Regions from separate parts of the Virgibacillus sp. MG-45 genome, predicted to be linked through region 1. Evidence: riboswitches for the same ligand, from Rfam matches in the RefSeq annotation. Region 1 holds a riboswitch; the other holds the start of a gene.
The links. Region 1 has a riboswitch for cyclic di-GMP ahead of SPK86_RS00900 (DUF5667 domain-containing protein). Riboswitches for the same ligand answer to the same signal wherever they lie in the genome.
Positions count from the first base shown of each region.

Region 2: another riboswitch for cyclic di-GMP. It lies ahead of SPK86_RS05690 (anti-repressor SinI family protein); the one in region 1 lies ahead of SPK86_RS00900 (DUF5667 domain-containing protein).

Region 1 is NZ_JAXOFU010000001.1:172,221-176,628, forward strand. It holds gene sigI (RNA polymerase sigma-I factor) at 1-143, opposite strand, end outside; gene SPK86_RS00900 (DUF5667 domain-containing protein) at 571-1,962, opposite strand; cyclic di-GMP riboswitch class I at 2,013-2,107, opposite strand; gene SPK86_RS00905 (phosphotransferase family protein) at 2,663-3,715, opposite strand; gene SPK86_RS00910 (metal-dependent hydrolase family protein) at 3,840-4,408, opposite strand, start outside.
Region 2 is NZ_JAXOFU010000004.1:58,998-63,405, reverse strand. It holds gene SPK86_RS05705 (DUF7916 family protein) at 1-563, opposite strand, end outside; gene SPK86_RS05700 (hypothetical protein) at 883-1,023, opposite strand; gene SPK86_RS05695 (helix-turn-helix domain-containing protein) at 1,741-2,076, opposite strand; gene SPK86_RS05690 (anti-repressor SinI family protein) at 2,154-2,282, opposite strand; cyclic di-GMP riboswitch class I at 2,307-2,389, opposite strand; gene SPK86_RS05685 (hypothetical protein) at 2,514-3,128, opposite strand; gene SPK86_RS05680 (TasA family protein) at 3,205-4,056, opposite strand; gene SPK86_RS05675 (TasA family protein) at 4,082-4,408, opposite strand, start outside.

The DNA.
Region 1 (4,408 bases):
TCACTCCACGTAACATACCTTTTACAAATTTGACCGACTACATTTATAATATATGGTCTGTAATGCCGGATTAGCTTTTCTCTTGTTAGCTCATCGCCCTCCGCAGCTAATGTAACGTAATCGGCGATTTCCAGTTCCTGCATTCCATTTCCCCCGATCGAATAATCATTTCTAGAATAATCATACGTGTTTCCATGTTGGGGGTAAAGTCTTTTTCTACTACCCATTAATTCTTTAAGTAAATCCAAATAAGAATGAGACAATACGAAATCGTTTGCCTCAAAATATGAACAATAGCATCACAGTTTAAAAATGGGTTCGCTTTCCCCAGGCACGGCCACAGCTAACACGGAAAAGAAAGTCTGCTTTTCCGTGTTGGTGTTCGACGTACAGGACAGGCTAGCGCAGACGTTGCCACAGGATTTAGCGATTTTAGTCTGCGTTCCATGGTTCCTGTTCCTGAAGGAATCTCACCCATTTCAACTGCATGCAATTAAATTTAAATGATTATCATCATTATTTCATTCGGACTTTTCGGATGAAAAATTGTTTTGTTCCAGCCAAGTTCAATTAATCTTCATCGTCCTCTTGATCGTCATCATCGGCTTCTTTTTTATTGGCTTTTTCAGCCTTTTCTTTTGCTTTCTCTTCAGCTTCTTCGCGTTTTTCGCGTTCTTTTTCAGCTTTTTCTCTTGCTCTTTCTTCTGCTTCTTCTCGTTTCTCGCGCTCTTTTTCAGCTTTTTCTCTTGCTTTTTCTTCAGCTTCTTCGCGTTTCTCTTGTGCTTTTTCAGCTTTTTCTCTTGCTCTTTCTTCTGCTTCTTCTCGTTTCTCACGTGCTTTTTCAGCTTTTTCCTTTTGCTTTTCTGCTAATTCTTCTGCTTCATCATCTTTATCTTCTTGCTCATCATCAAGGTCATCATCATCTTCTTCTCTTGCTTCTTCTTCCGCTTCCTCTTTTAACTCATTAAATTCTTCTGCTGCTTCTTCTTGTAATTCTTTTATTTTTCGGTCTGCTTCTTCCTGTGTAATCTTTCCAGCAGCTAAATCTTCTTGAATTTCTAATAACTCTTCTTTGATTTCCTCTTCAAGTTCTGCATATTCTTTGACAATTTTAAACTCGATTTTCTTACGCTTAATGTTTTCCTTTGCTTTTAGAAGATTTTGAAGCGCAGTTTCATCGCCAGCTTCTTTTGCTTTTTCAACCATTTGGTCAATATACTTCTCTTTTTTCTTAATTACTTTTTTCATAATTTGACCTGGATCTACATTTAATTCCTTCGCTATCTCGCCATATCCTTTTCCTTCTTTTAACATGGCTGCGATTTCATCTTCTGTTTTACCACTTTCTTGTGCTAAAGCCACTACTTTAACAATTTCACCAAAGCCAAATCCTTGTTCACGAAGTGTTTTTACTTTCTCTGGATCAAGGTCTTTTACTACATTAGCAACTAAATAAGCTTCTTGTCTTTTTTCCTCTAGGGTTACTGCTTTTTCTTCTTCCAGTTTTTCTGTTACAGCATCAGAAACGGACGTTACATCTTCCAGTTTTGTCGATAAATCCTCTTTTACTGTTTGATCGATTTTCTCTGAAATTACAATTTCCGCCACATTTTCCTGTGCTTTTTCTAAATTTGTTAAATAAGCATCGATAAGTTTATTAACGTACTTATCTTTATCTTTTCCTGCCATTTGATCTGCTTCAGATAAGCGCTCATTAGCAAATTGTAATAATAGATCTGATTCTTTTTCTGGATCTGTTGTAAAGAGCAACTGCATATTTTCTCCAAGCTTATCAAAGAAATAAAAGAAATGATCAGGTGTCATTCCTGCTTGCTCGGTTGCTGGCTCCTTTGTTGTGTTATTCCCCTCTACTCCAGTTGTATCCGCGTAGGCGGAGTTTGCAACGAGTAAAGTCCCCGCAAACACAGTCGTTGTTAAGATTTTTTTTAGTTTATTCTCCATTTGACTTCTCTCCTTGAGTACTATAAAGACAATTTTTAGTTCCTATGTAACACGGCAGCTGGCTGACATAGATATTCTCCATTAAACATCTTTAGTCCCTCTAGCTTTGCGTCACCACCTTTCAATGGTTTTGCCTTTTTCATCTTTTATTTTGAAAATATCTATCATTCATACGCCATTGTGTCGAATTTTGAGGGGGGATGACGAAATAAATTCAAAAAATATTTAAAATCAAAAAAAGATGCTGTGCATAAGCAGCATCCTTTCGTTTCGGACTATAAATAGCCAAAAAAAATTAGGAACATACGATCGAATATGGTATAATTTAGTTAACAATAGGCCGGCTTCACATGAGGGGTTCGGGCACACTGTTAACCTTCTAGGATGTTTTCCTTGAAGGGGGGTGATGCCTATGGATATGGAGGGTGTATTAACGCTGATGATTTCATTTGGCATGTTAATCGCTTTTATCATGTCCGAGAAGAACAATAAAAAATAACCCCTCATGTGCTTTAGCCGAGACGTGAAGGGTTATTCCCAAATCGTGCCTTCCCCTCTTGCTGGGGTTGGTCTATTGTAACCGTTCCATGCATCCGCATGGGGCGGTTTTTAATGATAAATTAACTTCTAAACGTATTATACCACGAAATCAGAAATTATACACAGCTTATGATCAAATTAATTCAGAAAATTCCTTGCTTTATTGATGTAAGCAGGAAGGGTTATCGATTTTGTCTACGAAATCTGCAACCTTCTCTGTGTAACGACTAGCCCATATAAAGAATGCAAGATCATTATCCCAATCGACTTTATTTATAGCCTTTGCACATCCCCAATCCAATATACGCTGATGAAGCATGTGCACCATAAGACGTTGCTTTATTTCCGTTTTTTCATACGAATGCATACAACCGTTTATATACGTTTTCATCAAATGCAAGGCGATGCTCTCTTCTTCCTTATCTATATATAGCGTGACAAGCTTTATTAAATCAGATAATGGATCACCAAAGTAAGCGTTCGTAAAATCAAAGACACCACTTACTTTCCATCCTTCCGTTTTTGTGTGATCAATCAAAAAATTTCCCGGTTTAAAATCTCCCATCACAAAGCATGGCGATGAAAACGCTGCAAATGCGGATTGCGATGTATCTAATATGTGCTGCACCCATGCGATATCCTTCGGTAAAATCAATGAATACTTCGTTGCATCCTGTAACCAAAAATAAATTCGTTTATATAGCCAAGCTTGGTATCCCTCTTGGAATGGAGTAATAGAACATGTTAATGGATTTAATTCTCCACAATCACGAACCCGCCATTGATGAAATGCTGTTAATGTATGTGCGATCCTCTCGGCGATTTTTACTTTCTCCTCATAAGGAAGCTTTTCGTAAAGCTGTTTATCTGTTAGATGATATCCACTGAGACGAGGCATAATTGCATAGTTCCATCCGAAAATATCTTCAGATTCATCAAGAATGTATGGGACTGGAACGGGAATATCCGTGTGTTTATGAAGCTGTTCAATAAAGTATTTTTCCTCTTTAAGCTGCCCTTCATACAACGGGTTTCCTTTTAACACATAATCTCCCTTTGTCGTGCAAACATACATCGTTTGTCCCATTGCACCTTGTGCTGTTCTTTGTGCGGAAATGAATTGACCAAGCCCTTGTTTGTCAACCATTTGCTTTATTTGTTGGTCATTAATATTTTCCAATTTATTTGAAGCAAATATGATTTTGGCAGTCATCCCTTATCCTCCAATAAGCTTTCTGTGCTTTTATGAATATCATATACTATCCTTCGTGCCACTTTCCAGTAAAGACCAATTCTTATAAAAAATAATAAGGCCGCCAATTTGGCAGCCTCATCACCTATAATACATTTTTTTCGATTTTGCCATTTTTCATAACGACTTGCACCGTATTATTATTGGCAAGAGAATAAATATCAGCTAACGGATCTCCTTTCACAATAATTACATCGGCAAGCTTTCCGTTTTCCAACGTTCCAACTCGATCCTCCCAGCCTAGACAAGTTGCAGCGGTTTTTGTGGAAGCCACAATCGCCTCCATTGGCGTCATTCCTCCGTCAACCATTAGTCCAAGCTCTCGGAGGTTTGTGCCGTGCTTCATGACACCAGCATCGGTTCCCATTGCAATTTTAACACCTGCACGGTACGCTTTTTGAAAGCTTGCTTGGTGCTGTTCGATTACTTCCTTTGATTTTTGCACAGCTGTTTCTGGCATTCCTGTTTCTTTGGCCGTTTCTAAAACTGCCACCGGTGCGAGCAAAGTAGGCACTAAATAAGTTCCGTTTTCCAGCATTAATTCAATTGCTTCATCATCGATAAATATACCATGCTCGATCGAATGAATTCCTGCTCGTACCGCATTTTTTATTCCTTCTGCTCCCTGTGCATGTGCCATTACTTTTATCCCTT
Region 2 (4,408 bases), on a different contig from region 1:
GTATCTATTTTTGTACCAGCACCGTGCATTTTACCAGCAATAATTAGGATTTTATCCCCTGCGATATTCTTCACCATTTTAATCGCCTTCTCAATGGCATCATTAGATACACCTGTTTTCGGATTACCAGTCAGACAAATAAAATCAACACCAAGGCCTATTGCTTTTTGAATCGTATTATCTGTCGCCCGTCGTCCTGCCGGCAATTGCTCTAATGTTTCTAACTCATTAGCGTGAATATCTACTGGCTCTAAATTAATTCCAACAGGTCGCCCAACTAGTTCCTTTACCGTTTGGATAATATCGTTTGTTTCTACTTTCTTCTCTAAAAGCTCTAAACCTTCAACGCTAGGCTTGTCAACATCAAATACATTTAACAAAACAAGATCCGCCCCAAATGCTGCTACATATTCTGCATTTGTTAAGCCTGGATATAATGGCGTAGTGGAGCACACGACTTCTGCAAGCATGGTTCTTCCCTCTGAAGCCTGAATAGATTGCAAGAGTTCATCTTTATTCATTGAAGCGAAATCAGAAGCAGTACAATTTAACAATCGTTTCATAATTATATTCCTCCTCGTATATTACGTTTAGGCACTATTTTTCGTGATAACTTTTATTTCCACTTGACACAGCTCCAGTGGTCTCTAATTACAAAGAGGCTAATGCCTATGTGCTCATAAGCATTAGCCTGCATTATTCATTTAAAAATCATCAAATTTGGATTTTTAAACGTATCCATACTATCTTCCCACCTAAAATCAATAGTATAAGGAAAAAACTTACTATCCGTTCCATCAATTTCGCAAACAGTTTGTCCAATGTTACGCTGTTATTATACAGCAATAAACTTTGATAATCATCCATTCCAACGTAGCATTTCTAATCTGTTGCTGTTCGTCTTAATTCAGTAAGCTCAAATATAAGTGCTTGAATTAGTTCTTCAGACGTCTTTATCTTTTCATTTTCTGTCTCTGCAATTACCTTTTGTAATACATGCTTATAATATTCCCGTTCACTCATTTCTTCACCCTCTTAAAAAGTATCCCAATATTAGATTATTTTAACCGTACGGATTGACAAATTCTTTTAGTAGTCGGCAAAAAATGCAACGTAACCGAAGAATAACATATATAACTATAGAATACTGTCGATTTTTGACGTTCTATCTATATAATTTTCGAAAGCTTTATGATGTTTTTGTCTTTACCTATCTTTGTGCTATTAAAAAAGACATCATGTAGCATCACCTTATTGTTTTTGTCCTTGCACAAAACTTGTTTCAACTATCTTATGCACGGAAACAGTTTAAGGTTACTAAAGATACGATAACGAAAAATGCTACCCTACCATAATGATATTAGAAGAGTATGTAAATTTAGGATGTTATGCGATACAACATAAGAATAATCATGAAAGGGATTATGCTTAATTCATTACCGAATGACAATTAGTTCCATCGTACTACGTATTGGAACAAAAATCCATATTTAAATTTATGGAAAGGTTAATTTTATGTATTGTTGTCAACTTTTATACACAATCAATGTTCATTAGGTTAAGAAAGAAGCTTGTTGCTGACGCAGGTAAGACAGAGCACCTCCAGTTTACGTGGGATGAATCTTCAAATGTTGGAGGAGAGCAAACCTACACATGTAAAAAACACAAGAAAAAATACTACAGTATCATCTCCGTAGTATGCAAAAATATATTATTTAATTAGGGTAATCGCATTTCAAATCAAGAGTGGTTCTCTTGCTTGTTTTTCCACTTGCTAAATTCCAAAAACTCCTTGAACTGTTCTTTTGTAATGCCTGAATCCATTGCCTCTTTGACAATTTGCAGCCATTCATGATCAAGCACTTCCTCTTGTGAATCATGGTTGTCATCAAGCAACTCATTAACAGTTACCCCTAACACACTACTGATTTTTTCCATAAAATGGATTGATGGATTCCGTTGCAAGTTGCGCTCAATGGAACTTAGATAGGATTTTGCTACATTTGCTCGCTCAGCCAATTCAGATATAGACAGGTTCTTTTCTGTCCGTAATTGTTTGATTTTTTCACCTATCAAGCATCTCACCTTCTTTCATTGCGAATTATACCACAAAATAGGTGAGCAGTTCTATATATAGTACGTTTTTCAATTCGCTATGTACATGATTTATTTTCTTCTATAAATAAACGTACATCTTCCACTGATAGCCCTACAGCCTTCGCCTCCTTTATTAGCATAATCCATTCCTCATCCAATACAACTTTTCCCATTATACTTTCCATTTCCCCCATCCCCCAATATAACGCTCAGGCAATCCAGCCGTCCTAGCAATTACGTTAGACCTGTGATTTTGCGTCCTTACCTTTCAATAAGTTTGCCTTTATTCTGAGGAAGTTTTTTCTCTATATGTCTAATATACTATACGAGTAAGGACTTTTGGTTGACTTGTTTTGTCATATTAAAACTAGTTTTGTATAATGCCTCACATCATTTTGTCTATATTTGCAGGAAAATTATGATTCGATATCTAATTTCTTTTTCCTGAACAATGTCTTTCGTACTTGTAGGAGATAAACCGCAGTTCCAACACTTAATAAGATGATACCAATTAAAATATACTGAAACATAGCTGTTGCCGTGTTTGGTAATTTACTTCCTGATGGCAAAGCACTATTTATTGACCCTTCTGCATAAATTTCTAGTTCAAATGCTGTTCTCAACCCTTGAAAATCATTTCCTAACTCACTTGGCATGGACACTGTAAAAGTAATTACATCTGAATCTTTCTCTTTTAATTCGCGACTTTCGAGCTGTTGAAAGTCTTTCACCAACCCATCATATAAAGTCGAGTGTTCATCTGAAATTCTTAATGTTAGATGGTCATACAGCTTCTCAGATCCATCTACAAACCTTTCATTAACGATATAACCAACCATTCCTGTGCTATTACTTGTAACCGTTAATGTTTTACTTGCATAGTCTCCTGGTTTCATTTCTTCAATATGAAAAAGAATAGTGCTGGGATTCGTAGAAAGTTCAACATTAAATTCTTCTTCAGCATGCACCAAAGAAATACTGGAAAACACCATTATTACAATGGTGAAAAAAATTGTTTCTTTTAGTTTCATTCTATCCACCCCTCCCAGCTTTAGTAGATAGCTGCAGGGGAATCGTCAAATTCCCCTGCAGCTCTTCCCTTAATAATTAATTGCCATTATTAGCCTGTTCATTGGATTCTACATAGCCTTCTTCGTCGGAAACATCCTGCCCATCCCATTGTCTCGCTTCAAACATAAATTCGATTGCAGCAGCATCTCCTTGATATTTGTTCTGTACATATGTGCCATCTTCATTTTTTGTTTGGTCATCTTTAAAAGCAATTTTGATAAGCACATTGTCTGGATCATACGGATCGACTGGAAGTCCCGTCCATTGATCAGGATTTACTGTTGACACATTCAATCGATTTGAAGCTACATCAATATATGCTTGATCGACACTATTCCAGACACGTTCTCTAGCAGCTTGGATAGAAGCTGGATCCTCCCCTGGACGATCGCCATGGATCGTACCAGATGCTAAATAAAAATCGCCTAAAGATACATTCTCAAGAATAATATTCTTCGGGAATTCCCCATCCCCACTGCCTTCATTTCCTACATTCATGATGGTAACTTCAAACTGGTTTAAGTAGTCAACAACGGTATTTTCTCCCCACGTATCCTCATCCTCATAGCCTGGCATTCCTGGCTCATTTGGCGCATAGTCTTGAAAGTCAACGGTCTCTATAGACAAGAGCACATCTTTTATCGCTAGTGAGCCATCATTTTTAAGCTGAAGCTGTCTTGTCATATGGTCACCAGGCTTTAAGTTAGAAATATCAAAGTTTACCGGCTGTCCATTCAGTTCATTTAAAGAAAGTTCCAAGGTTCCTGCCGCAACGCCACCTTCTACATTTTCCACATCATTAAACGCTGCCCATGTTCCTACTCCAATTAATGAGATTCCGAGTGTGGCAGCAATAGCTCCACTTGTTAATCGTTTTTTAATACCCATCTTTTACGCTCCCCCATTCAATTTTTTAGTCGTTGCTGCGATCTTCACCAGGCATTTGTGTAGCTTCAAAGCGTAAATTAATCGCTGCACCTTCTCCTTGGTATTTGTTTTGCTCAAAGAAGCGAGAGCCATCATAGCGAGTATCGTCCTCTACAAACGTAATTTTTACATCAAAATCATGAGAATCTCCCGGTTCTAATGAAGCCACACCCGCTCCTTCAAAGGTAACGCTTTGATTAGCATGAGCTACTAATTCATCTAATGTAAATGTCTCTCCCATCACTTCAACTTGAAATTGGCGGAGAAAATCTACTTCGTTATTAACACCATCATCAGGTAATTGGTTATGGAG